2 linked regions of the Rhodobium gokarnense genome follow. The protein of the gene in region 1 interacts with the protein of each later gene in a pairwise test. Links are inferred from orthologs where the notes say so. Each region holds a gene or a part of one and is shown on either strand. Other genes may lie near its edges. The genes, in order: secG and secA.

What was found.
Region 2: the proteins of secG (region 1) and secA interact in binary tests that used the Escherichia coli proteins (3 or more experiments, as listed by UniProt). The link is inferred for Rhodobium gokarnense from one-to-one orthologs.

What each region holds. Positions count from the first base shown.
Region 1 is NZ_JAOQNS010000014.1:65,681-80,060, forward strand. What follows is about bases 10,611-13,550. They hold secG (preprotein translocase subunit SecG), read left to right. Parts: upstream 10,611-11,813; coding sequence 11,814-12,287; downstream 12,288-13,550. Other genes in these bases: M2319_RS20585 (SurA N-terminal domain-containing protein), read right to left, coding at 10,611-10,648; tpiA (triose-phosphate isomerase), read left to right, coding at 10,853-11,614; M2319_RS20600 (CTP synthase), read left to right, coding at 12,401-13,550. In the rest of the region: M2319_RS20535 (PD-(D/E)XK nuclease family protein), read right to left, coding at 1-70; M2319_RS20540 (zinc transporter ZntB), read right to left, coding at 181-1,191; M2319_RS20545 (acyl-CoA dehydrogenase family protein), read left to right, coding at 1,342-2,499; M2319_RS20550 (GntR family transcriptional regulator), read left to right, coding at 2,837-3,598; M2319_RS20555 (Lrp/AsnC family transcriptional regulator), read right to left, coding at 3,614-4,099; M2319_RS20560 (fumarylacetoacetate hydrolase family protein), read left to right, coding at 4,267-5,133; M2319_RS20565 (molybdopterin molybdotransferase MoeA), read right to left, coding at 5,128-6,339; cyclic pyranopterin monophosphate synthase MoaC, read right to left, coding at 6,336-6,848; indole-3-glycerol phosphate synthase TrpC, read right to left, coding at 6,853-7,674; trpD (anthranilate phosphoribosyltransferase), read right to left, coding at 7,681-8,694; more of M2319_RS20585, read right to left, coding at 8,762-10,610; more of M2319_RS20600, read left to right, coding at 13,551-14,029; M2319_RS20605 (VOC family protein), read left to right, coding at 14,104-14,380. UniProt on the Escherichia coli protein: Subunit of the protein translocation channel SecYEG. Overexpression of some hybrid proteins has been thought to jam the protein secretion apparatus resulting in cell death; while this may be true it also results in FtsH-mediated degradation of SecY.
Region 2 is NZ_JAOQNS010000003.1:89,419-104,174, forward strand. What follows is about bases 4,616-7,931. They hold secA (preprotein translocase subunit SecA), read left to right. Parts: upstream 4,616-4,923; coding sequence 4,924-7,731; downstream 7,732-7,931. Other genes in these bases: M2319_RS05630 (peptidylprolyl isomerase), read right to left, coding at 4,616-4,626. Outside these bases: M2319_RS05600 (class I SAM-dependent methyltransferase), read left to right, coding at 1-638; M2319_RS05605 (Flp family type IVb pilin), read right to left, coding at 622-990; M2319_RS05610 (Flp family type IVb pilin), read right to left, coding at 1,071-1,286; M2319_RS05615 ((deoxy)nucleoside triphosphate pyrophosphohydrolase), read right to left, coding at 1,330-1,728; M2319_RS05620 (GNAT family N-acetyltransferase), read right to left, coding at 1,725-2,513; bifunctional glutamate N-acetyltransferase/amino-acid acetyltransferase ArgJ, read right to left, coding at 2,520-3,761; more of M2319_RS05630, read right to left, coding at 3,769-4,615; M2319_RS05640 (CerR family C-terminal domain-containing protein), read left to right, coding at 8,604-9,281; M2319_RS05645 (HlyD family secretion protein), read left to right, coding at 9,281-10,252; M2319_RS05650 (ABC transporter ATP-binding protein), read left to right, coding at 10,249-11,196; M2319_RS05655 (ABC transporter permease), read left to right, coding at 11,193-12,329; bifunctional proline dehydrogenase/L-glutamate gamma-semialdehyde dehydrogenase PutA, read right to left, coding at 12,580-14,756. UniProt on the Escherichia coli protein: Required for protein export, interacts with the SecYEG preprotein conducting channel.

The sequences.
Region 1 (14,380 bases):
ACGGGCCGGCGTCAAAGCGCGGCAACGGCCGGTCTGCCAGTTGCGCCACATCCGAATGGTCGAGCTTCAATGCAACCTCGATGCCCTGTGACTTACGATGCGGGCAGAATTATACATTGGCTACAAAAAAGGCAATCATAGGTCGTGCGACGAATCCGTTTTCGCCTCCGTCCAAGCTGCCTAACGGAACATCCCCGTCCTGCGGAACCACCAGTAGGCGCCGGCGCCGAGGGCGGCGAGGAGCGCGCAGACGATGGCGAAGGCGTTCGGGTTGTCGGCGCCGGGGATGCCGCCGACATTGATGCCGAGGAGGCTGGTGACGAGCCCGAGCGGCAGGAAGATCGCCGTGACGATGGCCAAAAGCAGCATGCGCCGATTGAGGCTTTCGGCCCGCTGGTCGAGGATCTGGTCGTGGACGACCTGGGCCCGGTCGCGGATCGCATCCAGCTCCTCGCCGAGCCTTAGGACCCGGTCGGCGGCCTCGCGCAAATGTGCCCGGTCCCGCTCGCCGAGCCACGGAAGGTCTTCGATCTCAAGGGTCGACAGCGCGTCGCGCTGGGGCACCAGATAGCGCCTGAGGAGGATCGCGGCGCGCCGGATCGCGGAAAGGTCCTGGCGCGACACGAACGCTTCCGGATCGAGCGACAGGTCCTCAAGGTCGTCGATAGCGTCGGTCAGGTCGGCAACGGCCGGCTCGGCCCGGTCGGCGAGCCGGAGCGCCAGCTTGGCGACGAAATCGCCGGCCGAGACCGGCGCCTGGCCGCGCGAGATGGCGGCAAGGAGGTCGCCGATGGCGAACAGGGGGCGGACCGAGACGCCGATCACCTGCCGCTCCGTCGCCCAGAGCCGGACCGAGATCATGTCCTCCGGGTCGGCAGACGGGTGCAGGTTGACGCCGCGCAGGTTGATGAGGACGCCGTCGCCATGGACGGTGCAGCGCGGCCGGGTTTCCTCCGCCGTAAGCGCGTCGGTGACGTAGCCGTCAAGGTCGAGGGCGGCAAGGAGCGCGGGCGTGGCGCTCGCCTCCCGCTTCAGGTGCAGCCAGGCAAAGCCGCTTTCCCCCTCGGCGAAGGCGTGTTCCGGGAAATCGTCGGCCGCGATTTCGCGCGCGCCGCCCTTGCCGTCGAAGACGAAGGAAACGACGTCGAGGAAGCGGGGAGGGGCCTCGGGGCTGTCGTCGACCAGGGTCATTGTCTCTATCCGCGTTCTTGTCGGACGTAATGCCCGGCCTGATGTCCATCGCTACCATCATAGCGCCGTTGCGCCGCACCGCCTTGCCAATTGCCGTCGATCGCCCGATGGTGCGACCGAAAAAAGAGCAAAGAGCCTGGAGGAACACCCATGGTTTTCGATGATCCCTATGCGGATATCCGCGACGCGGTGCGCCAGCTCTGCGCCGGCTTTCCGGGCGACTACTGGCGCCGGCTCGACGTTGAGAACGCCTATCCGGAGGAATTTGTTCACGCATTGTCGGAGGCCGGCTATCTCGCCGCTCTGATCCCGGAAGAATACGGCGGCTCCGGGCTGCCGCTGTCGGCGGCGGCGGCGATCCTTCAGGAAATCCACCACGCCGGCTGCAACGGCGCTGCCTGCCATGCCCAGATGTATGTGATGGGAACCGTGCTGCGCCACGGGAATGACGCCCAGAAAGAAAAATACCTGCCGAAGGTTGCCGACGGATCCTTGCGCCTCCAGGCCTTCGGCGTGACGGAGCCGACGAGCGGCACCGACACCACCTCGATTAAGACGACCGCGCGGCGCGACGGCGATGCCTATGTCATCAACGGACAGAAGATCTGGACCAGCCGGGCCGAGCACTCCGACCTGATGGTGCTGCTTGCCCGCACCGCGCCGAAGGACGCGAGTACCCGCCGCACCGACGGCATGTCGGTGTTCCTTCTCGACATGCGCGAGGCGCTCGAAAACGGCCTGACGATCCGCCCGATCCGCACCATGATGAACCACGCCACCACCGAGGTGTTCTTCGACGATGTGCGCGTTCCGGCCGAAAACCTCATCGGCACGGAAGGCGAGGGGTTCCGCTACATCCTGTCCGGCATGAATGCGGAGCGGATCCTGATCGCCCACGAGTGCATCGGCGATGCAAGGTGGTTCCTCGACAGGGCGGCGGCCTATGCCGGGGAGCGCAGCGTTTTCGACCGGCCGATCGGCCAGAACCAGGGGGTGCAGTTCCCGATCGCCCGGGCCTACGCCAACATGCGCGCCGCGGAGCTGATGTGCCGCGAGGCCGTGAGCCTTTACGATGCCGAGCGGTCCTGCGGCGCGGAGGCCAATATGGCCAAGATGCTGGCGGCCGATGCGTCCTGGGAGGCGGCCAATGTCTGCCTGCAGACCCATGGCGGCTTCGGCTTTGCCGAGGAATTCGACATCGAGAGGAAGTTCCGCGAGACCCGGCTCTACCAGGTAGCGCCGATCTCCACCAACCTGATCCTCTCCTTCCTCGCGACCCACGAACTCGGCCTGCCGCGCTCCTACTGAGCCGGCGCGATCCCCACATCCGCGCCGGCGCAAAACACACGCCAAAGGTGCAGAAGGGCTGGGCGCCGAACGCGGGGGCTGGCGCAAAAACGAATGTTTCCAAAAAAAGAATGCGTCATTTGGTCCAGATATCCGATTTATTGATGAATGGCTGATCCGAACGGCCGGCGCGGTCGTATCCTCGGTATTGTTGGGCGCGCTGCCAGCCGGGCGAAAGCCGGCGGCTGACGCGCAGGAAAGAGCGCACCGACAGGCCAGAGCGCAAGACGCGACGAGCCGTTTTCGGCCTTCCCTCCCGCACACGCCCTGGATGTCGAATTCGAAAGGATCACAAGCTGTGGTCGACCAGACGGCGTCATCGGACGCAAACGAAACGGCGAGTTCGCTGAAGCGAAGCCGTATTGCCATCTATCTTCAACTCGCCACCCTGTTCCGCAACCGCATCGCTTCCGGCCAGTGGCGGGTCGGTTGCCGGACCCCGAACATCGACGATCTGGCCGAGGAATTCGGCGTCGCCCGCGGGACGATCCGCCAGGCCTTCGACAAGCTCGAAGCAGAGGGGCTCGTCGAGCGCCACCGCGCCAAGGGCTCGTTCGTGCGCCGGGCGCCGGTGCGCTCGCGGGTGCATCGGCTGGAAATGGATTGGGCGAGCTGTTGCACCGCGCATGACGACGCCACGATCCGGACCCTGTCGTCGGAAATCGTCACGCGGCTGCCCGATTCCCTCAGTTGCGACGCCCCGCACCTGCCGCGCTATCACGCCCTGCGCCGGCTGCATATCCGCGACGGCGAGCCCTACATGGTCGGCACCGGCTTCATCGGTGAGGAGATCTTCGGCCGCCTTCCGCCCGACCGGCTCGACGACAAGGCGCTGTCGAGCCTCGTCCAGGACTTCGCCGGCAACGACATCGGCGCGGCCCACCAGACGCTGACCGTCGGCACCGCCGACGTGGAGACCGCGGCGCTATTGAAGGTCGAGGTCAATTCGCCGGTCGCCCTGATGCACCGCTGCGTGCTGTCCCGCCAGAAGCGCGTGATGTTTGCCAGCGACGGCATCTATCGCGGCGACGCCGTACGCCTGGAAATCTCCCTTCGTTGATGGGGCGAGGCGCTTTTACGCCTCCGTTCCGCCGTTGAGCACGTCGAGCGGCACGCCGCTCGCCTGCTTGACCGGCTTGGTGACGACATAGCTGAAATAGCGCTCGATCCCGAGATCCTCGGCCAGCATGCGGTCGATGAGCCGCTGGTAGGCGTCGACGTTGGCGCAAACCACCTTCATGACGTAGTCGACGCCGCCGCCGGTGGCGAGGCACTCCACGATCTCCGGAATGGCGCCAACGGCGGCCTCGAAGCGCTCGAAATCCGCGGCCTGGTGCTGCGCCAGGGTGACCTCGACGACGACCGTCGTTGCCGGGGCCAGCTTCTTGGCGTCGATGTCGGCGTGGTAGCCGGTGATGATGCCGGCCTCTTCCAGCCGCTTCAGCCGCTCCCATGTCGGACTGGTCGACAGCCCGACCGCCTCCGCCAGCCGGACCTTGGAAATCCGGCCCTGGCTCTGGAGGATCTGGAGAATCTTCAGGTCGTATCGGTCGAGCTTGATCATGGGACCGCGAGAATAGCCGAACCGGCGAGGGCGGCAAGCAGAGAGCGCCCCCCGTATTCCCACCGCCCGTCATCGTGCTAGAAGCGAAGGAACCGGGACGATCGGCAATTGCACGCCGGCCGGTCCCGAGGCATGAGGCGGCAAGCGGCGGAAAGGCGACGACGATGAAACTGGCGGTTTTCGATTGGCAGGGCGGGTGCCATGTCGGGCGGGTCAAGGAGGCCGAGGGCGTCGTGGAACGCTTAGACGTTGCGGCCGAAACGGTCGAGGCGACCGGCATTGGCTGCGTCTTTTCCGGGGCAAAGCTGCCGGTGACCGACACTGTGCCGCTGTCGCTGGTGACACTCCGCGCGCCGATCCCGCGCCCCGCCCGCAACGTCTTCTGCATCGGCAAGAACTACCGTGAGCACGTCGCGGAAATGGCCAATCAGGGCTTTCGGAGCGCCCCCGTCGGCGCCGACGGCCCGAAGGCGCCGATCGTCTTTTCCAAGGTACCGGAGACGGTCATCGCGCCAGGCGCGGCGATCGAGATCGATGCCGCCGTCTCCACCGCCATCGACTACGAGGCCGAACTGGCCGTCATCATCGGCAAGGAAGGGCGCTGCATTGCGCCCGAGAATGCCATGGACCACGTCTGGGGCTTCACGATTATCAACGACGTCTCGGCCCGCGACCTGCAACTCCAGCACACCCAGTGGCTGATCGGCAAATCCCAGGACACCTTCTGCCCGATGGGGCCGTGGGCGGTCACCGCCGACGAGGTCGACCTTGCCGACACCAGCGTCAAATGCTGGGTCAATGACGAGCTGCGCCAGGATTCCAACACGGCCCTGATGATCTTCGACGTGCCGACGCTGATTGCCGTGCTCTCCAATGGCATCACCCTGAAGCCTGGCGACGTCATCGCGACCGGCACGCCCGCCGGCGTCGGCATGGGCTTCGATCCGCCGAAATACCTGAAGGACGGCGACCGCGTGAAAATCGAGATCGCCGGCATCGGGACGCTGGAAAACCCGGTGAAGGCCCTATAGCCGGATGATCCGGCACGGGCTGCCGACCTCGGCCGCCGGCGCATGGGGCGGCCGGATGACGAGGGCGTCGGCGCCGGAGAGCGTCGCCAGCAGCGAGGAATCCTGCAGCGAGACGGGCGTTGCCACCACATGGCCGGAGCGGCTGAAGCTGAGCCGCGCCCGCATATAGGCCTGACGCTCGCCGTTCTCTGCGACCGGATCGCCGAGGACCGCCGTCTCTTCCCGGCTGTGCACCTCGCTTGCGCCCTGCAGCGCCCGCACCAGCGGATGCAGGAACAATAGCGCGCAGACGATGCTGGAGACCGGATTGCCCGGCAGGCCGAGCACGCGCATCGGCCCGATATGGCCGGAGATCAGCGGCTTTCCGGGCACCATGGCGATGCGCCAGAAGCCAAGCTCGAAGCCGATATCGCCGAGCGCCGTCTGCACCATGTCGTGGTCGCCGACCGAGGCGCCGCCGAGGGTGACGAGGACATGGGCGCCGCCGTCGATGGCGGAACGCGCCTTGTCCGCGATGACGTCGGCCGCGTCCGGCGCAATCCCGAGATCGATGGGCTCGGCGCCGAGATCGGCGAGCATCGCGCCGAGGGCAAAGCCGTTGGAGGCGACGATCTGGAACGGGCCCGGCTCGTCGCCCGGCGGCACCAGCTCGTCGCCGGTGGCAAGGAATGCCACCTTCGGGCGTTTTGCGACCCTGAGCGTGTCGTGGTTCATGGCCGCGGCGAGCGCCAGCTCCCGATAGCCGAGGCGGCGACCCCTGGTCAGCAGCTTCTGGCCGAGGGCGAAGTCGAGACCGGCCGGGCGGATATATTCATCGACCGGGACGGAGGAGAGGGCGGTGACGGTGTCCAGGGTCTCGCCGGGCCGCGTCTTTTCCTGGATCAGGATCGCATCGGCGCCGTCCGGCAGCGGCGCGCCGGTGAAGATGCGCACCGCCTCACCCGGATTGACCGTGCCGTCGAACCCGTGGCCGGCCGCCGCCTCGCCGATCACCTGCAGCGTCGTCGGCACCTTGGAAAGGTCGTGCGCGCGCACCGCATAGCCGTCCATGGCCGAGGCATCGAAGGGCGGCTGGGTGCGCAGGGAATAGACGTCCTCGGCAAGGAACCGGCCATTGGCCTCGGCAAGCGGCACGACCTCGGTGCCGACCGGCCCGATGCCGTCGAGCAATCGCTTATGGGCCTCTTCGACGGAAAGGAGGCTCATGCCCCATCCTTCCCAGAGCCCTTTTCGGGCGCGCGCCAGTGGCCGGAGCGGCCGCCGGATTTCTCCAAAAGCCGGATGCCGCCGATCTCCATGAACCGGTCGACGGCCTTGGCCATGTCGTAGACCGTGAGGCAGGCAACGCTCGCCGCCGTCAGCGCTTCCATCTCGACGCCGGTCTGGCCGCCGACCTTGGCGGTCGCGGTGACGACGAGGCCGGGCAGGCTCTCGTCCGGCTCGATGTCGACGGAAACCTTGGTCAGCAGCAGCGGATGGCAGAGCGGGATCAGCTCGTGGGTGCGCTTGGCCGCCATGATGCCGGCGATGCGTGCGGTGCCGATGACGTCGCCCTTCTTGGCGTCGCCCGCAAGGATCATCTTCAGCGTCTCCGGCAGCATGGTCACGGAGCCGGTCGCAACGGCGACGCGCTCGGTCACCGCCTTGTCGGAGACGTCGACCATGTCGGCCTTGCCGGAAGCATCGATATGGGTGAGGTGGTCGCTGTCGGCCATGGCGTCACTCCGCCGCGCGGCTGGCGTCGGATACCGGCGCAAGCAGCGCGCGGGTCGCGGCGGCAACGTCCTCCTGGCGCATCAGGCTCTCGCCGACGAGGAAGCTCCGGATGCCCACAGTGCCGAGCCGGGCGATGTCGGCCGGCGTGAAGATGCCGCTCTCGCCGACCAGCAGTCGGTCGTCCGGCACTTGGGCGGCGAGTCGTTCGCTGGTCTCAAGGGTGGTCTCGAAGGTCTTGAGGTTGCGGTTGTTGATGCCGAGGAGTTTTGACGAGAGCTTCAGCGCCCGCTCAAGCTCGGCGTCGTCATGGACCTCCACGAGGACGTCCATGCCGCGGGAAAAGGCGGCCTCTTCCAGCGCCTTTGCAGTGGCGTCGTCGACGGCGGCCATGATGATGAGGATGCAGTCGGCACCCCACAGCCGCGCCTCGTCGACCTGGTAGGTGTCGTAGAGGAAATCCTTGCGCAGCACCGGCAGTTCGACGGCGTTCCGCGCCGCGCCCAGAAAGTCTGGATGGCCCTGGAAAGAGGGCGTATCGGTCAGCACCGAGAGGCAGGCCGCGCCGCCCTCGTCATAGGCCCGGGCAAGGGAAGGGGGGTCGAAATCCGCCCGGATCAGGCCCTTCGACGGGCTCGCCTTCTTGATCTCGGCAATCAGCCCGGTCTCACCGGCCTCGACCTTTTCCTTCAGTGCGGACAGGAAGCCGCGCGGGCGGTCTTCGGTCTCGGAAAGCCGTGCGGCAAGGTCCGCCGGCGGCAGCTTGGCCTTGGCGACGGCGATTTCCTCGCGCTTGTAGGCTTCGATCTTGGTCAGGATATCGGTCATCAGGTCCTATTGATTGGAGACGGCGACCAGCCGGTCAAGGGTGGCCTTGGCCGATCCGCCGTCTATGGCGGCGGCCGCTTTCTCGATGCCGGTGACGAGGTCGTCGGCAGCGCCGGCAACGACCAGCGAGGCGCCGGCATTCATCAGCACGATGTCGCGATAGGCGCCGGACGCACCGGAAAGGACGGCAGTGAGCGCCTCGGCATTGGTCGCGGCATCGCCGCCCTTCAGCTCTTCCGGCCTTGCGGTCGACAGGCCGACATCGCCCGGCGTGATGGTGAAGGTCGTCACCTTGCCGTCCTTCAGTTCGGCAACGCTCGTCGGGCCGGTGGTGGTGATCTCGTCGAGGCCGTCGGAGCCGTGGACGATCCAGGCCCGCTCGCTGCCGAGATTGGCGAGCACATGGGCGAGCGGCTCGACCCAGGCTTCAGAGAAAACGCCGGTCATCTGCCGCTTGACCCCGGCCGGGTTGGAGAGCGGACCGAGCAGGTTGAAGATCGTGCGCGTGCCAAGCTCGACGCGGGTCGGGCCGACATGGCGCATCGCCTGGTGGTGCGAGGGGGCGAACATGAAGCCGAGCCCGGCCTCGGCGATGCAGCGCGAGATCGCCTCGGGCTGCAGCTCGATATTGACGCCGAGGGCCATCAGCACGTCGGCGGCGCCCGATTTCGACGACAGCGCCCGGTTGCCGTGCTTGGCGACGGGAACGCCAGCGGCGGCAACGACGAAGGCCGCGCAGGTCGACACGTTATAGGAGCCGGAGGCATCACCCCCGGTGCCGACGATGTCGATGGCGTTCTCCGGCGCGGTCACCGGCACCATCTTCGCCCGCATCGTCGAGGCCGCGCCGGTGATCTCGTCGACCGTCTCGCCGCGCACGCGCAGCGCCATCAGGAAGCCGCCGATCTGAGAGGGCGTCGCGTCGCCCGACATGATCACCTCGAAGGCGTCCGTTGCCTCGGCCGCGTCGAGCGCCTTGCCGTCGGCGACCTTGGCGATCAGCGATTTGAAATCGGCCATCGGCGATAGATCCCTTAGCTGCATTCGGGCGCAAGCACGGGGCCGCGCCCGAAAAATCCGGTTGGCTCTATTGCAGGTCGTTGAGGCCCAGCGTCGAGGCCACCGCCTGCTGGTTGATGGTAACGCCCAGCCGCTCCTGAATCTGGGTGACATATTGCGCCAGAACGGAGCCGAAGATCTGGGCGTTGAGCTGCTCGCGGATCTGCTGCATGTCGGCGGCCTCGGCAAAGAACACCGGCGGCGCGACCGCGGTGACCTTGAGGAGGACGCGGCTGCCATCGCTAAGCTTGACGCTTTCGATGTCACCCTCAGGGCCGCGGAAGGCGGCGGCGACGACGGCACCGTCGACGCCGTCCTTGGGCGCATTGCGCTTCAGGCCCTCGGCGGTCCGAACCTCGGTGCCGAGTTCTCCGGCGATGGCGGAAAGCTCCGTGCCGCTCTTCAGCCGCTCGGTGAGTTCGGTGACCTTGGCGCTGAGCCGCTGGTCGAGTTCCTTGGCACGCCAGGCCGCGACCACCTTGTCGCGGGCCTCCTCAAGGGTGCGATCGCGCGCCGGGGTCACGTCCTGGATGTCGTACCAGACGAAGCCCTTGGTCTGCTGCAGCGGGTCGTTCTCCACGCCGACGTCGCTGTCGAAAGCGGCCTGCAGAAGCTCCTGGGCGATCGGCAACTGGACGTCGTTGCCCTCCGGATCCTTGCCGGTGGCATCGACCGCCTCGATGGTCCGGGCAGTCAGCCCGAAGCGCTGCGCGATTTCGGCAAGCGTGGCGCCGCCGGCGCGCGCGTCCTCGATCTCGTCGTGCATCTGCAGCACCTCGCCCTCGGCGAGCTTGACGGCGATGTCGAGGGCGATCTGGTCGCGCACCTCGGCGAGCGGCTTGCGCTGTTCCGGCTGGATTTCCTTGACGTTGACGATGACGGTGCCGAACCGGCCGTCGATGACGCCGCTGGTACCGGGCTCCGTCATGGAAAAGGCCGCCTCGGCGATCGCCGGGTCGAGCACTTCGGACTTGCCGAGAAGGCCGAGATCCGTGTCGGTGGCGGTCAGGTTCCGCTCCGCCGCGATGTCCTCGAAGCTGGCGCCGGACTGCAGCCTGTCGGCCGCTGCCTGGGCGGCCGCCTTGTCCTGGAACACGATCTGCCGGATGAAACGCTTTTCGGGCGTGAAATAGGCTTCCGACGTCTCGTAGGTCTGCTGGATGTCCGCCTCCTCGACGCTCTTGGGGTCGGCGACGGTCTCCGGATTGACGGAGATGATGGTCAGCTTGCGGTATTCCGGTGCGCGGAAATCGGCCTTGTTGGCCTCGTAATAGGCCTTCAGGTCGTCTTCGGACGGATCGGCGATCTCGCCCGCGGCCGAGGTCGGCAGGGTGAGGTAGGAGATCGTCCGCTCCTCGTTGACGTACTGGTTGATCGCTTCCAGATAGGCGTCCGGTGCCCTAAAGCCGCCGCCGATGGCGCCGGCAAGCTGCTGGCGCGTGGAGAGCCGGCGCTGTTCGGCGAGGTAGTACGCCTCGTTCATGCCGAGCGAGAACAGAAGGTCCTGCAGCCGGTTGCGGTCGAACTTGCCGTTGAGGCCCTGGAGATTCGGGTCGGAGCGAATGGTCTCGGCCAGCTTTTCGTCCGACAGGCCGAGCTTCATCCGGCGCGCTTCCTCATTGAGGGTCGCTTCGTTGACGAGCCGGCTCAGCACCTGCTGCGGCAGGCCGACGGCTGCGGCCTCCTGGGCCGTGACCGGGCGGCGCAGGCGCTGGCCGAGCTGGCGCAGTTCACGGTTATAGGTGGTCCGGAAGATCTCGACCGGCACCTCGGTCTCGCCGATCGTCGCCACCGTCGTCGTTCCGTAACCGCGGAAGATGTCGGCGATGCCCCAGACCGCAAAGCTGATGACCAGGAGGCCTATGAAAATCTTCGCGACCCAACCCGTCGCGCTTTTCCGCAAGGTTTCGAGCATTCTGTCTTTCCGTTGTGCGTTGTCTGCGCCGGCCTTGCCCGATCGGGTCGTGGCCCGAGGCCTTTTATCCACTGGCACCGAAGCGCGCGGATCATAGAGACCGTGTCGGCGCGCCGCAAGGCATCGGCCTTTGTGCTTCGGGCCCTTTCTGATAGATGACGGGGCGGACCGGGTGACTCACCATGAAATGGGGATCCAAGCGCTATGACGACTACCGGAATCAAGCCGCTCGTCGCGGGTAACTGGAAAATGAACGGCCTCAAGGCCTCGGCCGGCGAACTCGCCGCCCTGATCGACGGCTTCGATGCGGGGCTCGCCGCAAAGGCCGATGCCATGGTCTGCCCGCCGGCATTGCTGGTGGCCGCCTTTGCCGAAAAGGCATCCGCCTCGCCGGTCACCGTCGGCGGCCAGGACTGCCATGCGGCGGAAAAGGGCGCCCACACCGGCGACCTCGCCGCGGAAATGTTCGCCGACGCCGGTGCTGCCGCCGTCATCGTCGGCCATTCGGAGCGCCGCACCGACCACGGCGAGAGCGATGCCGTCGTCAAGGACAAGGCGCTTGCCGTCCACCGCGCCGGGCTCGTCGCCATCGTCTGCGTCGGCGAGACCAAGGACGAGCGCGAGGCCGGAAAGACCCTCGACGTGGTCGGCACCCAGGTCGCCGGCTCGCTGCCGGAAGGCGCCACCGCCGCCAACCTGATCGTTGCCTATGAGCCCGTCTGGGCGATCGGCACGGGCCTCACCCCGACGGCCGACGACGTCGCCGAGGTGCATGCCTTCATCCGCGAAAAGCTCGTTGCCATGTATGGCGACGTAGGCGGCAAGGTGCGCATCCTCTATGGCGGCTCGGTGAAGCCGTCGAACGCGTCTGAGCTGATGGCTGTCGCCAATGTGGACGGCGCGCTGGTCGGCGGCGCCAGCCTCAAGGCGGCCGACTTCCTCGGCATTCTGGCCGCCTACAAATAGGCGGTCGCCGGCCCCGCGGGGTCGACGGCAGGGGCACTGACCGTCCCGGCGGCACGCGTCGCCGGGGCCTTGCCGTGTTGCGAATGCCGCACGGACACTATATGAGGGGCACGCGTTGAGGCGATCGCCGGGGTGACATGCACCGCGGCTATGGTGTAAGACGCGCTCAACTTTCCGCACATTTTCGAGCCGGACACGTATGCAAACCGTCATCATCGTCATCCATCTGATGGTCGTGATCGCCCTCGTTGCCGTCATCCTGCTGCAGCGCTCCGAAGGGGGCGCGCTGGGGATCGGCGGCGGCGGCGGTGGCGGCGGCCTGTTTTCCAGCCGCGGCACGGCCAATCTCCTGACCCGCACGACGGCGATCCTGGCCGCCACCTTCTTCGCCACGTCGATCATCCTGACGGTGATCGCCCGCATGGGCGAGGCGCCGACGTCGATCTTCGACCTCATCCCGGCGGTCGGCACCCAGACGACCGAAGAGCCGGCGACCGACACCCAGCCGACGACGCCGCCGGCAACGCCGGACGCTCCGGCCGGCGAAGGCACCGCGCCTGCGGCCCCGCCCGCCGCGCCGTCTGCCCCGTCCGGCGACAGCGGCCCGAGCCTCCTCGACCGGCTGCAGACACCCGAGCAGCCGAGCGGACCGCAGGTTCCGAACTCGCAGTAGCCGGGCTTTTCCCATCATCCCGCCGCGCCCTTCAACGGGGCGCGGTGGAAACCTCTGGATCGCGCGATTCGACGCTGTTCGAATCGGCAAGCTGAACGGTATAACGGTCGCCCATGGCGCGGTATGTTTTCATCACCGGCGGCGTGGTGTCGTCACTCGGCAAGGGGCTTGCGTCGGCGGCCCTCGGTGCCCTCCTTCAGGCGCGTGGCTACAAGGTCCGGCTGCGCAAGCTCGACCCCTATCTCAACGTCGATCCGGGAACGATGTCGCCGTACCAGCACGGCGAGGTCTACGTCACCGACGACGGCGCCGAGACCGACCTCGACCTCGGCCACTACGAGCGCTTTACCGGCCGGCCCGCCAACCGGATGGACAACATCACCACCGGCCGCATCTACCAGGACATCATCGCCAAGGAGCGCCGCGGCGACTATCTCGGCGGCACCGTCCAGGTCATTCCCCACGTCACCGACGCCATCAAGGAATTCGTGCTCGACGGCAACGAGGAGTACGACTTCGTCCTGTGCGAGATCGGCGGCACCGTCGGCGATATCGAGGGCCTGCCGTTCTTCGAGGCGATCCGCCAGCTCGGCAACGACCTGCCGCGCGGCGCGGCGGTCTACATCCACCTCACCTTGATGCCGTTCATCCCGAGTGCCGGCGAGTTGAAGACCAAGCCGACCCAGCACTCGGTCAAGGAACTGCGCTCCATCGGCATCCAGCCGGACATCCTCTTGGTTCGCTGCGACCGGGAAATCCCGATGGCCGAGCGCCGCAAGCTGGCGCTGTTCTGCAACGTGCGGGAATCGGCGGTGATCCCGGCGCTCGACGCGGACTCGATCTACGACGTGCCGATCGCCTACCACGCACAGGGGCTCGACGACGAGGTGCTGAACGCCTTCGGCTACACGGGTGCGCCGGCCCCGGACCTCACCCGCTGGCAAACCATTTCCCACCGCATCACCCATCCGGAAGGCGAGGTGACGATCGCCGTCGTCGGCAAGTACACGGGCCTCAAGGACGCCTACAAGTCGCTGTTCGAGGCGCTGATCCATGGCGGCATCGCCAACAACATCCACGTCAACATCGAATGGATCGAGTCCGCCACCTTCGACGTGGAGGACCCGACGCCACGCCTGGAGCATGTCAACGGCATCCTGGTGCCGGGCGGCTTCGGCGAGCGCGGCGCGGAGGGAAAGATCAAGGCGGCCGGCTTCGCGCGCCGCCGCAAGGTGCCCTATTTCGGCATCTGCTTCGGCATGCAGATGGCGGTGATCGAGGCCGCCCGCTCGCTCGCCGGCATCGGCGGGGCAAGCTCCACCGAGTTCGGCCCGACCGAGGACCCCGTGGTCGGCCTGATGACGGAGTGGTTGAAGGGCAACGAGCTGGAAAAGCGCGGCACCGACGCCGATCTCGGCGGCACCATGCGCCTCGGCGCCTATCCGGCCAGGCTCGCCGCCGACAGCCGCATCGCCGCGATCTACGGCGACACCGATATTTCCGAACGCCACCGCCATCGCTACGAGGTCAACTGCGCCTATCGCGACCGGCTGGAGGAGCGCGGCATGCGCTTTGCCGGCATGTCGCCGGACGGCGTGCTGCCGGAAACGGTCGAATTCATCGACCATCCCTGGTTCATCGGCGTCCAGTTCCACCCCGAACTGAAGTCGCGCCCCTTCGCGCCGCACCCGCTCTTTGCCTCCTTCATCGCCGCGGCGCTGGCCCAAAGCCGTCTGGTCTGATCCCTTTTTGCCCGGACAGTCGCGAGGGTGCCATATTCGCGCGCAATGGAACGTCGCCTGAAGGGCGGTAAGCTATGGTTCACGGCATCGATCATCTGGTTCTTCCGGTCCGCGATCTCGCCATCGCGCGGGCGCGGCTGGGCGCCCTCGGCTTCACCGTCGCGCCCGATGCGCTGCATCCCTTCGGCACCAAGAACGCCTGCGTCTTCTTCCAGAACCGCACTTATCTGGAGCCGCTTGCCGTCGCCAACCGCATCGAGATGGAAGAACATGCCCGCAAGGGCTACGTGTTCCTGCGCCGCTTCGACGCCTATCGCTTCCGCTGCGGTCCGGAGGGCTTTTCCAAGCTGG
Region 2 (14,756 bases), on another replicon or contig:
GTCCGGCGCCGGGCATCCCCATCACCATCGATGCCGAGATCCTGCCCTTTGCCGAATCGTCCCTCGACCTCGTCGTCTCCTCGCTCTCCCTGCAATTCGTCAACGACCTGCCGGGAACCCTCGTCCAGATCCGCAAGGCGCTGCGGCCGGACGGCCTGTTCCTCGGCACCGTCATCGGCGGCGATACACTGAGCGAACTGAGGATCGCGCTCACCGAGGCCGAAATCGAGGTCACCGGCGGCATCAGCCCGCGCGTTGCCCCGGCGCTGGACGTGCGCGATGCCGGCGCTCTATTGCAGCGGGCGGGCTTCGCCCTTCCGGTCGTCGACCGCGACGCCCTCACCGTGCGCTACGACACGCTGTTCGACCTCGCCCGCGACTTGCGGGCGATGGCCGCCGCCAACTGCCTTGCCGAGCGCCGGCGGGCGCCGACGCCGAAGGCCCTGTTCCTGAGGGCGGCGGAAATCTATGCGGAGAAATTCAGCGATCCGGACGGGCGCATCCGCGCCACCTTCGAGGTGATCTCGCTGTCCGGCTGGGCACCCGACGAGAGCCAGCAAAAGCCGCTGAAGCCCGGCTCGGCGAGGGCAAGTCTCGCCGATGCCCTCAATACGGAAAAACCTAGCGACGCAGGATGACCGGCGGCAGTTGCGGGCAGGTGACCGCGCTCGGCGCCGTCGCCGCGTCCTTGCGGGCAGCGGTGATTGAGCCGGTGATCAGCATGTCGACGCCGTCCGGCGCCTCCGCATATTGGCGTTCCTTAGCCGGCTGAATACCAAGGCCGAGCGCCAGCAACCCCACCGACAGGGCCATCGCGAGCGAGGCCGAGATCAACGCGAAATCAAGGGCGCCCATCCCGCGCTCATCGCGCCAGAAACGGCGGGCGCCCGAAAGAAACCGACCCATGAGCGAACACTCCATCGACACGAAAACCAGCCGGCCAAGCACGCAAGGCGCCGGCCGAACGCCGATGACGATACGGGATCGCACTTAATACTTCGGTAACGACGAGGACGGAATTGGCGCGATGGCCGCGGTGTGCCGGAAATCTTGCAGGGCAGCCGCTTCGTTCAGGAGGACCCCGGATACATCTCCAGGATTCGCCCGAAGTAGTTTTCCGATAACTCCGTGCCCAACTGGCTGATAGCGGTGATCGCCATGACGCCCGTGATTATCGCAACGAGCGCGTATTCGATCGCGGTCGTGCCGCGTTCGTCGGCAGCAAAACACCGTAGCAGATCGGAAAATTGTCGTTTTGAAACCGTAAGGTAGGTCTTTTCCGCCATTCCTGCCTCGCAGCGCATGGGCCGCGACACCGCAGGTGATTGCCTAGAGCAGGTCAATCAGGTGCGGGATCAGCGGCTCGTCCGCCGGCGGCATCGGATAATCCCTGAGCCGCGCCGGGCGCACCCATTTCAGGTCCTGCCCCTCGCGCGCCTCGACCGTTCCCGACCATCTCCGGCAGACGTAAAGTGGCATCAAAAGGTGAAAATCCTCATAAGCGTAGCTGGCGAAGGTAAGCGGCGCGAGGCAGGCCGGATTGATGTCGATGCCGAGCTCTTCGTTGAGTTCGCGGATCAGGGAATCTTCCGGCCGCTCGCCGGGCTCCAACTTGCCGCCGGGAAATTCCCACAGGCCTGCGAGCGCCTTGCCCTCGGGACGCCGGGCGATCAGCACCCGCCCGTCCACATCGATGAGCGCACAGGCAACGACGAGAAGGAGATTCATCCGGTCCCTTCCTCCGCAGGCCGGGGGGCCCGCCGGTAGTGATAGCGATAGGCCTCGGCGAACCCGCAGCCTTCGTAAAGGGCGCGCGCCGGGGCATTGTCGACTTCGACGCCGATCCAGAACAGCGTGGCGCCGGCGCCTGCCGCCCACGCGAACGCCGCCCCAAGGCAGGCCCGCGCATGGCCGCGGCGCCGGGCGGCGGGGTCGGTGGCGACCGCAAAGACCGTCGCAATATCCCGGTGCAGCGCCGCGATCAGGCAGCTTGCGGGCATCCCCTCCCGGTCGCGGGCGAGCACGAAGACGGTCTCGTCGGCCATCGCGGACAGGATCGCCCAGAAGCCGGCCCGCTCCCGGTCCGACTGGTTGGAGAACCGGGCGACAGCGCCGAGGAACTCGTCCGTCGCCGTCTCCAGGACCTCGACAGCCTGGGCCGGCGTCGCGGCCTCCGTGACCGGCACCGCAGGGGCGTCGCGGACCAGCATCAGCGTCTCGCCGAAGCGCGCAAACCCGAGCGCATCCGTCCGGGCAAGGACGGGCGCGGGCGTCAGCGGCGTTACCCTGACCACCGGATCGAGGCCGGCGCGACGATAGAGGCGAAAGACCCAGTCGAGCCGCTCGTCCGTCCCGTCCCCGTCATGGGGATCGAGAATGTTGAGGGAGTTGGCGCGGTTGGTGTGGCCGCCGGAAATCCGGACGATCCAGCTCCCGTCGATCGCCGTGCGGACGCCCGGCCAGACCGAGAGCTGGGCGTCCTCGATGCGGCGGACGAGGGCGGGATCGGCCACGTGCCGTCAGCTCCGGTAGTCGCCGTTGATGGCGATGTAGCCCTTTGTGAGGTCGCAGGTCCACACCGTGTCGCGTCCCTTGCCGAGGCCGAGGTCGACGCGGATGGCGATCTCCGGCTCTTTCATCACCGCCGAGGCGGCCGCCTCCGAATAGTCCGGGTCGCGCTCGCCCTCGACGGCGACGCGCACGTCGCCGAACCAGATCGCCAGCCGGTCCCGGTCGGCCGGCTCGCCGGCCTTGCCGACGGCCATGACGACGCGGCCCCAATTGGCGTCCTCGCCGGCGATCGCGGTCTTGACCAGCGGCGAATTGGCGATCGCCATGCCGATCTTTCGGGCCGACGCCTTGGAGGTCGCGCCCTCAACGGTGATGGAAACGAACTTGCGCGCCCCCTCGCCGTCCTTGACCACCTGGTGGGCGAGGTCGAGGAGGAGACCGTCAAACGCCTTGCGGAAGGCGAAAAGCCGGCGGTCGCCGGGCTCGGCAATCTCTGGCGCGCCGCGCGTCGCGGCAGCACCCGTGGCGAACGCCAGCACCGTGTCGCTGGTCGAGGTATCGCCGTCGACGGTGATGGCGTTGAACGAGTCCTTCACGCCGCGCGAAAGGAGCTTCTGCAGTACGGCCGCCTTGATCGGCGCATCGGTGAAGACGAAGGACAGCATGGTCGCCATGTCCGGCGCGATCATGCCGGAGCCCTTGGCAATGCCGACGAGCGTCGTCTCGACGCCGCCGATCTTTGCCGTCGCCGTCGCCACCTTCGCGAAAGTGTCGGTGGTCATGATCGCCTTGGCCGCGTCCAGGAACCGGCCGGACACCGCATCGCGCACCAGCCCGTCGACGACGGCCCCGAACTTCGTCGCATCGAGCGGCTCGCCGATGACGCCTGTGGAGGCGAGATAGACCTCCTCAGGCGTGCAGCCCGCCGCCGCCGCCATCTGGTCGGCGGAAAGCTTCACGGCCTCGGCACCGCGTTTTCCCGTAAAGGCATTGGCGTTGCCGGAATTGACGAGAAGCGCCCCGGCCCGGCCGTGGCCGAGGTTCTGCTTGCACCAGTCGACCGGCGCGGAGGCGCATTTCGACTTCGTGAAGACGCCGGCAACCTCGGCCCCGCCGTCGAAGACGACGGCGAGCACGTCGGTGCGGCCCTTGTACTTGATGCCGGCCGCGACTGTTGCCAGCCGCACGCCGGCGACCTCCGGCGGCTCGGGATAGGAGGCCGGCGCGAACGGCGAGGGCGTCAGCTCCATGGCGCGCCTATTCGCTCTTCTTGGCCGCTTCGTCGAGCCGTTCGATGGTCGCGTCTTCCTTCAGCTTGGCCACGGACTCGATGTACTTCTCGCGCATCAGGCTTTCGCGGATGCGGTCCTTGACCTGATCGAAGGCCGGCGGCTCCTGCTTGCGGCGCTCCTCGACCTTGATGACGTGCCAGCCGAACTGGGTCTGCACCGGCTCCTTGGTGTATTCGCCGGCGGCGAGCTGGAAGGCCGCGTCCTCGAATTCCTTGACCATCCGGCCCTTGGTGAAGAAGCCGAGATCGCCGCCGTTCGGGCCGGACGGGCCGGTCGACTTCTCCTTCGCCAGCGCCGCGAAATCGGCGCCGTCGTCGAGCTGCTTGATGATGTCCTTGGCCTCGTCCTCGGTCTTGACGAGGATGTGCCGCGCCTTCAGCTCTTCGGACGCTTCGAAGTCGGCGGTGTCCTTGTCGTAGCGCGCCTTGATCGCGGCCTCGTCGATCGCGCCGGCGATGTTTTCCTGCACATAGGCGTCGCGCAGCGCCCGCATCTTCAGGAAGTTCATCCGCGTCTTGAACGCCTCGCTCTCGGCAAGGCCCTGTTTTTCGGCGGCCTGGGACATCAACAGCATGTCGATCAGGGCCGAGACCAGGATCGGCCGGCGCTGGTCTTCAGGCACCCGGCGCAACTCGGCGAGGAAGTCCTCGGCCATAAAGGCGAGGTCGGACTCCCGGATGACGCCGTCACCGACCTTGGCAAGAACGTTGTTCTCCACGGCCGCATCCTCGGCAAGGGCGCTCGCGGGCACCATCACCGAAGGCGTGGCAAGGAGCAGGAAAGCGGCCGAAAGGGCGGCGCTGACGCGGGATCTGGATGGCATTGTCATTCCTTTCGCTCGGAAACGGGCCGCAATTCCGTTTCCACGGGGCTTGCGGCAGACAGATATGCCGAATTCGGTGGCGTTGACAACATACCGACCCCCTCTTATCTGTCGAACGGTTCCGCACGGCCCGTCCGGAGCCGCCTTTTCGTTGCGGTCGCGGCCGCCTCCACCGGCAGTCCGGCCGCCATGAAGTCGCGGAACCGACTTCATGGCACGTTCATGCACCGCTCTTAGATAGCGCTTGCCAGCGACCGCACCGGCTGTTTCCGGCCGCAGGCAAAGAAAGGATCACCAATGGTCGGGTTCGGTTCAATCGCCCGCAAGATTTTCGGTTCGGCGAACGACCGCAAGATCAAGGGATACCATTCCCGGGTCGCCGCCATTAACGCGCTGGAAGCCGAAGTCGAGCCGCTGAGCGACGACGACCTCAAGGCCCGCACCGACGCCTTCCGCAAGCAGATCGCCGACGGCGCCAAGCTCGACGACATCCTCGTCGAGGCCTTTGCGACCGTACGCGAAGCCGCCAAGCGCACCCTCCACCAGCGCCACTACGACGTCCAGCTCATCGGCGGCATGGTCCTGCACGAGGGCAAGATCGCCGAGATGAAGACCGGCGAAGGCAAGACCCTCGTCGCCACCCTCGCCGTCTACCTCAACGCCCTTGCCGGCCGCGGCGTCCACGTCGTCACCGTCAACGATTACCTGGCCAAGCGCGACTCCGACTGGATGGGGCAGATCTACCGGTTCCTCGGCCTCACCGTCGGCGTCATCGTCCACGGCCTCGACGACGACGAGCGCAAGGCCGCCTATGCCTGCGACGTCACCTACGGCACCAACAACGAGTTCGGCTTCGACTACCTTCGCGACAATATGAAGCACGAGCGCGCGTCAATGGTGCAGCGCGACCATGCCTTTGCCATCGTCGACGAGGTCGACTCCATCCTCATCGACGAAGCGCGCACGCCGCTGATCATTTCCGGCGCCATCGAGGACCGCTCCGACCTCTACAACACGGTCGACGCCTTCATTCCGAACCTGGTGCCCGACGACTACGAGCTCGACGAAAAGACCCGCGCCGTCACCTTTACCGAACAGGGCAACGAGAAGCTGGAGAAGCTTCTGTCGGAGGCCGGCCTCCTGAAGGGCGACTCCCTCTACGACCTGGAAAACGTCACCGTCGTCCACCACCTCAACAACGCGCTTCGCGCCCACCAGCTCTTCCAGCGCGACCGCGACTACATCGTCAAGGGCGGCGAGGTCATCATCATCGACGAGTTCACCGGCCGCATGATGCCGGGCCGGCGCTTCTCCGACGGCCTGCACCAGGCGCTGGAGGCCAAGGAACACGTCGACATCCAGCCGGAAAACCAGACGCTCGCCTCCATCACCTTCCAGAACTACTTCCGCATGTACGACAAGCTCGCCGGCATGACCGGCACGGCGCTGACCGAGGCGGACGAGTTCCTCGACATCTACGACCTGGAAGTGATGGAAATCCCGACCAACATGCCGATCGCCCGCGTCGACGACGACGACGAGGTCTATCGCACGGCGCACGAGAAGTTCGCCTCCATCATCGAGCTGATCAAGGACTGCAAGCAGCGCGGCCAGCCGATCCTCGTCGGCACGACCTCGATCGAGAAGTCGGAAATCCTCGCCGAGATGCTGAAGAAGGAAGGGTTCCGCCAGCGCGACTTTTCCGTCCTGTTCGACGGCGACCAGGGCACCAAGAAGGAAATGGTGTTCCAGGTCCTCAACGCCCGCTACCACGAGCAGGAAGCCCACATCATCGCCCAGGCCGGCGTCCCCGGCGCCGTCACCATCGCCACCAACATGGCCGGCCGCGGCACCGACATCCAGCTCGGCGGCAACCCCGACATGCGCATCGCCAGCGAACTGGCCGACATGCCGGAAGGCCCGGAGCGCGAGGCGAAAGAAAAGCAGATCCGCGACGACGTTGATCGCCTGAAGCACATCGCCATCGAGGCCGGCGGCCTCTTCATCGTCGGCACCGAGCGCCACGAAAGCCGGCGCATCGACAACCAGCTCCGCGGCCGCTCCGGCCGCCAGGGTGATCCGGGGCATTCCCGCTTCTTCCTGTCGCTGGAAGACGATCTGATGCGCATCTTCGGCTCCGACCGCATGGATTCCATGCTGCAGAAGCTGGGCCTCAAGGAAGGCGAGGCGATCGTCCATCCCTGGGTCAACAAGGCTTTGGAAAAGGCGCAGCAGAAGGTCGAGGCGCGCAACTTCGACGTCCGCAAGAACATCCTGAAGTTCGACGACGTCATGAACGACCAGCGCAAGGTCGTGTTCGAGCAGCGCATCGAGCTGATGTCGAACGACTCCGTCGCCGACACCATCGCCGACATGCGCCACGACGTCATCGCCGACCTGGTGCTCAAGCACATTCCGGAAAAGGCCTATCCGGAGCAGTGGGACGTCAAGGGCCTGCGCCAGGAACTGCAGGAGGTGCTCGACCTCGACCTGCCGGTCGACGAATGGGCCCACGAGGAAGGCATCGCCGAGGAAGAGGTGGAGCACCGCGTCGCCAAGGCAGCCGACGAAAAGGCAGCCGCCAAGGTCGCCCGCTACGGCGCGGAGAACATGCGCTACGTGGAAAAGGTGATCCTTCTCCAGACCCTCGATTTCCTGTGGCGCGAGCACATCGCCACCCTCGACCATCTGCGCTCGGTCATCGGGTTCCGCGGCTACGGCCAGCGCGATCCGCTGAACGAGTACAAGACCGAGTCCTTCGAGCTGTTCCAGGCGATGCTGGCCAATCTGCGCCAGGTCGTCACCGGCAATCTGATGCGCGTCGAGCTCGTCAAGGAAACGCCGGCAATGCCGAGCGACGAGGACCTGCCGGAGATGTACGCCTACCACGACGACCCGGCGATGATGGACGAGGACTACGGCTTCGTCGAAGGCCCGGAACCGGAGCAGATGGAGCCGGTCACCTACGGCGTCGCCGCAAGACACGTCGCGAAAGAGGACCGCAACCCGGGCGATCAGTCCACCTGGGGCAAGGTCGGCCGCAACGAGCCCTGCCCCTGCGGCTCCGGCAAGAAATACAAGCACTGCCACGGCAAGTTCGCGTAAGGGGCGGGCGAGCGGCCGGAACACTGCCTGTCCTGATCACCGAAGACAAAAAGGGCGCGCACCAAAAATGGCTGCGCGCCTTTTTGCTTTTCGGTCGGCGAAGGCCGGCCGTCGTTGATGCACCCTCCGCCCTGTTCGGTGCCGCATCGCCTGGCTCGCGAGCCTCGTCTGACGTCGTCACGCCATCGCTCTTATTCGCCATCACCTGCCGACGATCGCGATCGTCTGGCACCGTGGCGGGCTCATGCGTTGCGCAGCCCGACGCCCCGCCCCGCGTCAAGAACGGGCGCGCGCCACCACTGTCCGGCTCATGGCTTACGCACTCCCGGTCCCAATCACTCCACGTCATTGCCGTGCTTGACACGGCAATCCATGCGGCGCCAACCGATTGTTTCGACAGCCAGAATGGATCACCGGGTCAAGCCCGGTGATGATGCAGAGCGTGTGGGTCCCAGAGTGCATTGGCCTTTAACCGGACAGCAGTGGGTCAAGCCCGGCAATGACGCATGAGAGGGGGCAAACGAGGAGCAAAAAATGCATCCCCATGGTCCTGCCGGCGACTTCTGCCCGCCGCCTCACCGACCCGTTCCCCGAGAAGCTCCCTCACACCGTCGTTGCTCCGTCCGAACACCCCGGTCGATCCGTCACCCTCCACGCACCTCTTCTCCCCTTCCTACATCCCTTCCTACATCCCTCCCTACCTTCCTTCCTGCCCCCTTCCTCCCCGAACCCGCCCAGCTTTTCCACGATCTCAATCAAACGATTGATTGATTCTGAAAAATCGAATATCGTCATCTGAATGGGAAAGGCGTAGCGGCGCCGGGCGCCCACTTCCCCGGGCCGGAGAGATGAGCAGACGGACAAAAGACCCCATGGATGCTGAGACGAAGGCCACCCCCACGGCCAAGACCGCACCCGCCTCCCCCGGCCGCCAGAAACTCCTCGATGCCGCCATCGTCCTCTTCGGCCGCAAGGGGTTCGACGCCACGACGACGCGCGAGATCGCGGAGGCCGCCGGCGTCAACATCGCCAACATCGCCTACCATTTCGGCGGCAAGGAGGGGCTCTACCGGGCCTGCGCCGAGGAGCTTGGCCGCGCCATCAAGGCCCGGCTCACCGTCGTCCTCGACCGGGCGCCACCGCAAGGCCCCCTTGAGGCCCGCGACGCCATGACGGCGGTGCTGTCGCGGATGACCCGGCTGATCGCCGCCGATCCGGCCATGGCGGCCCCGGCCCGCTTCATCCTGAGGGAATATTTCGACCCGACGCCGGCGCTGAGGCTCCTCTACCGGGGCCTGATCGAGCCGATATCGGGCCGCCTCATCGCCCTGTGGGCGGCGGCCACCGGCGCCGATCCGGACAGCGAGGAGACGCGGCTCATCGTCCTCGGCCTCGTCGGCCAGATCCTTGTCTTCCGCGCCGCCCGCGACGCCGTCTGCCTGCGCATGGAGTGGGAGACCATCGGCCCGCGCGAGGCCGAAGCCATCGAAACCATGGTGATCGCGACGCTCGATGCGCGGATCGCCGCTGAAAAGGAGAAAAGGCCGTGATCGACCTGATCTGCAAGATCGCTGTCATCGCCCAGATCGCCGCCTTTTGCGGGCCCGACACAGGGCCGGTCTTTGCCGGCTATGTGGAGGGCGACTACACCCGCATCGCCCCGATCGAGGCAAGCCGCATCATCGACGTCCATGTCGGCCGCGGCGACCGGGTGACAAAGGACCAGTTGATCGCCGACATGGAAAAGGACGACGCAAAACTCGCCGTCGACAATGCGCGGGCGAGCGTCGCCGAGGCGGAGGCGCGCTACGCGGACCTCAAGCTCGGCAAACGGCCGGAGGAGATCGCCGCCATCGAGGCATCGCTGCGCTCCGCCGAGGCCCAGGCCAAGCAGGCGAGCGCCACCTTCGAGCGCCAGAAACAGCTCTTTGAGCGCGGCCATGCCTCCAAGGCACAACTCGACGAGGCCGAGGCCAACCACGACGTCGCCAAGGCCAAGGTCGGCGAGATCGAGGCCAATCTCGCCGTCGCCCGCCTGCCGGCCCGCAAGGAAGAGATCAAGGCGGCCGACGAGCGCCTGAGCCAGGCCCGCTCGAACCTGGAGACCGCCCTCTGGAAGCTGGAGCAGCGACGGCTTCTGGCGCCGGCGAACGGGCGCATCTTCGACGTCCTCAGGCGCTCCGGCGAGATCGCGGCGCCGGAAAGCGCCGTCGTCACCATGCTCGCCGACGGCGCCATCAAGCTGCGCTTCTACGTGCCAGAACAAAGCATCGCCGACATCAAGACGGGCACAAAACTCTCCGTCGGTTGCGACGGCTGCGCCGACGACCTCACTGCCACCGTCAGCTATGTCGCCGCCGAGCCGGAATTCACCCCGCCGGTGATCTACTCCATCGAGACCCGCCAGAAGCTCGTCTATCTGGTCGAGGCCCGCCCGCCCGAGGGCGACGACCGCCTGCGGCCCGGCCAGATCATCGACGTGCGCCTTGCCGAGCCGAAGACCGCGGAGGCGTCCCGATGACGGCAGACGCCCCCGGCGCGGACCAGCCCAACGCCATCGACGTCACCGGCATCACCAAGAGCTTTTCCGGCAAGACGGTGGTGGACGATGTGGACCTCACGGTCCGGCACGGCGAGATCGTCGGCTTTCTGGGCCCGAACGGCTCCGGCAAGACGACGACCATCCGCGTCATCTGCGGCCTCTTGCTGCCCGATGCCGGCGCCGGCACGGTCCTCGGCTACGACGTCATCCGCGAGGCGCGGCGCATCAAGCACCAGGTCGGCTATATGACGCAGCATTTCTCGTTCTATGGCGACCTGACCATTGCGGAAAACCTCGACTTCGTCGCCCGGCTCTACGGCCTGAAGCCGCGCAGGAAGCACGTCTTAGAGGCGCTGAAAGGCCTCGGCATGGCGAGCCGCGCCGACCAGCTCGCCGAGACGCTCTCCGGCGGCTGGAAGCAGCGCCTGGCGCTCGCCGCCTGCATCATGCACAAGCCGAAGCTGCTGCTCCTCGACGAGCCGACGGCGGGCGTCGACCCCAAGGCGCGGCGCGACTTCTGGGACGAGATCCACCAGCTCGCCGCCGACGGCCTCACGGTGCTGGTCTCCACCCACTACATGGACGAGGCCGAGCGCTGCCACCGCATCGCCTATATTTCTTACGGCAAGCTGATCGCTCAAGGCACCGTCGCGGACATCGTCGCCGGTTCCAACCTCATCACCTATGTCGTGGAAGGCCCCGACCTCGCCAGGGTCCAGCGCCGGCTGCAGGACACCGACGGTATCGAGCAGATCGCCCCCTTCGGCGCGACGCTCCATGTGGTCGGCTCCGATCCGGGCCGGCTGAAGGCCGCGCTCCGCCCGCTTGAGGAAGACGCCGCCTATTCCGTGCGCCCGGCCGACACGAGCCTGGAAGACGTCTTCATCAAGTTCATGGGCACGGCCACGGACAACATGCAATGAACCGCTTCTTCTCGCTCTCGCGGACCGGCGCCGTCCTCATCAAGGAGTTTATCCAGATGCGGCGCGACCGCATCACCTTCGCGATGATGCTCGGCGTGCCGCTGATGCAGCTCCTCCTCTTCGGTTATGCCATCAACATGGACCCCAAGGGCCTGCCCGCCGCCCTCGTCCCCCTCGACCAGGGCCGCTATGCGCGAGCCGTCGTCTCGGCCCTGGAAAACACCGACTACTACCGCTTCGATTACGTGGTCGGCAGCATTGCCGAGGCCGAAGAGCTCATCCTTGCCGGCGACGTCGCCTTCGTCGTCACCATCCCGAGCGACTTCACGCGCCGGGTGGAGCGGGGCGAGAGCCCGCAGATCCTGGTCGATGCCGATGCCTCCGATCCGACCGCGGCAACCAACGCCCTCGGCGCCCTGCCCCAACTCGCCCGCCGCGCGCTCAGCCGAGAGCTCGGACAGGAACTGCAGGCGGCGGAGGAAAGCACCCGGAACCTGGAGATCGTCGTCCACCGCCGCTACAACCCGGAAGGCATCTCGCAATACAACATCGTGCCGGCCCTTCTCGGCGTCATCCTGCAGATGACCATGGTGATGATGACGGCGATGGCGCTGACCCGAGAGGTCGAGCGCGGCACCATGGAAAACCTGCTCGCCATGCCGGCGAACCCGCTGGAGATCATGATCGGCAAGGTGACGCCCTATATCGGCGTCGGCGCGGTGCAGGTCGTTGTCGTGCTGACGACGGCAAAGCTGCTTTTTTCCATCCCCTTCGTCGGCTCGCTGGCGCTGCTCCTTGCCGCCATCCTCGTCTTCATCATCGCCCTGGTGCTCCTGGGCTACACCTTTTCCACCTTCGCCCGCACCCAGATGCAGGCGATGCAGCTCACCTTCTTCTTCTTCCTGCCCTCGATCATGCTGTCGGGCTTCATGTTCCCGTTCCGCGGCATGCCGGAATGGGCGCAGGTCTTCGGCGAGGTGCTGCCGCTCACCCATTTCCTTCGCGTTGTGCGCGGCATCATGCTGAAGGGCGCGGACTGGCGCGCGATCTCGTTCGAGGTCTGGGTGCTGGTCGCCTTCGTTCTCGCCTACGCCGTCATGGCGCTGTTGCGTTTCCGGCGGACGCTCGATTGAGGACGGGTCGCGAGGGCAATGGCCCGCCGCGCCGACAACGAGGTCGTGACGGCACCACAGCGCACCCCCACACCTCCGGCCACCCCTGCGCAGTCTGGCCGCAGGGCTATAACCGGCGATTGTATCCGTTTAATACGACGAACGTATAAATCGGATACATACACCTGACAGGCGCTCTGCAGACCGGATTGGGCGTTCGGCATTTTCAGGGGCGGCACGCCGGCGCCGCCCCTTGCCTGAAACGGGTCGCCTAACTGCCGCTTGCCGCCAGCAGCGAGGCGTTGCCGCCGGCCGCCGTGGTGTCGATGCAAAGGTGCCGCTCCAGCACGTAGCGCTCCGGCGCGACCAGCTCGGTGATCAGCGGCAGGATGGCCCCGTGGCGACCGGCGAGCGCCTGCCGCAGCGCGGCAAGGTAGCTGCCGTCGCCCGTCGCCGCCACCGCGCCGATGCCGGTCAAGGTGCCGACGGCCGCCGCATCGAACGCACCGTCGAGCCCGGCTATCGGCGCACCCCGCGACGCGAACTCGTGAACGAAGCCGGGAGCGCCCGGCGCAACGGCAACGACCGCATTGCCTGCCGCAAGCGCCTGCACGGTCTGCACGGCCAGGCTTTCAAGATCCGGCCCGAGGCAGAGAACCCGCCCGCGCGGCGGAAAGGAGAGCCGGTTGCTTTCGCCCGTCGGTCCCGGCAGGTCCATGGTCGCGGCAATGCCGGTCGCGGCCTCAAGCGCGTCGGAGGCTGGCGCGCCGGAACGCGACAGCGCCTCGCCGAGCACCGCGGCCCGGTCCTCGCGCCCCGCCCAGACCGCAGTGTCGAGCTTGTCGAGCGCCGCCTGAACGGCGCCCGCATCGATGGTCTTTGCCTCCGGCGCCGGTGCCGGCGCATCGGGCGCGGCCGCTCCGGCCGCCTCGCCGCCGCGGCGCATGAAGCGGGCCACATAGTGCGGCCCGCCGGCCTTCGGGCCGGTGCCCGAAAGCCCCTCGCCGCCGAAGGGCTGGGAGCCGACGATGGCGCCGATCTGGTTGCGGTTGACGTAGAGATTGCCCACATGGAGCCGGTCGACGACCTGCTGGACGCGGCTGTCGACGCGGGTGTGCAGCCCGAAGGTGAGGCCGTAGCCCTTGGCGTTGACGGCATCGATCACATCGTCGATGCCCTCGGCCGGGAACGTCGCCACATGCAGCACCGGCCCGAAGATTTCCCGCTCCATCTCCTCGATGCCGGAGACCTTTATGACGGTCGGCGCAACGAACCGGCCGCCGCCCGGAACGCTGAGCTTCTTGATCAGCTTGCCGTCCGCCTCCATCTGCCGGCAATAGCCCTCGATGGTGTCGCGCGCCTCGTCGTCGATGACCGGACCGATGTCGGTCTGGAGCTTCCAGGGATCGCCGAGTTCCAGCTCGTCCATGGCGCCGGACAGCATCTTCATGATGCGGTCTTCCACATCCTCCTGCACATAGAGGATGCGCAGCGCCGAGCAGCGCTGGCCGGCGCTCTGGAAGGCTGAGGCGAGGATATCGCCGACCGCCTGCTCCGGCAGCGCGGAGGAATCGACGATCATGGCGTTGAGGCCGCCGGTCTCGGCAATCAGCGGCGCCGACGGCGCAAGCGTTTCGGACATTGACCGGTTGATGCGCTGCGCGACCTCCGTGGAGCCGGTGAAGCAGACGCCCGCGATCCGCGGATCGGCGGCAAGCGGCGCGCCGACCGTCGGCCCGTCGCCGGGAAGAAGCTGGATTGCGGCCTCCGGAATGCCGGCCTCGCACATCAGGGCGACGGCCCGCGCCGCGATCAGCGGCGTCTGTTCGGCGGGCTTGGCAATCACCGCGTTGCCGGCGGCAAGGGCGGCCGAAATCTGGCCGGTGAAGATCGCCAGCGGGAAGTTCCACGGCGAGATGCAGGCAAAAACGCCCCGGCCGGAGCCCGCCGCTTCGCCTTCCAACCGCCGCGCCTCACTGGCGTAGTAGCGCAGGAAGTCGACCGCCTCGCGTACTTCAGCGACCGCATCGTTGAGCGTCTTGCCGGCCTCGCGGGCGCACAGCGCAAAGAACTCCGGCGCGTTCTCCTCATAAAGATCGGCGACGCGCTCAAGGGCGCTCGCCCGCTCGTCGACGGAGCGCGCCGACCACTCGGAGAATCCCTCGGCCGCAGCCGACAGCGCCGCCGCAAGGTCCTCCTGGCTCGCCTCGACGACCGTGCCGACGACGTCGCCCGGTTTTGCCGGGTTAGCCATCTCGCGCCCGCCATCGCGCATCGCCTGCCCCGCCACCATCGGCGCGGCATGCCAGCGGCTTGCCGCGAACCGGTCGCGCGCGGCAAAGAGCTCGTCCAGTTCCAGCGGATCGGTCAGGTCCCAGCCCTTGGCGTTCCGGCGCGCCTCGCCGTAAAGCATCGGCGGCAGCGGAATGCGCGGATTGGCGATCGCCT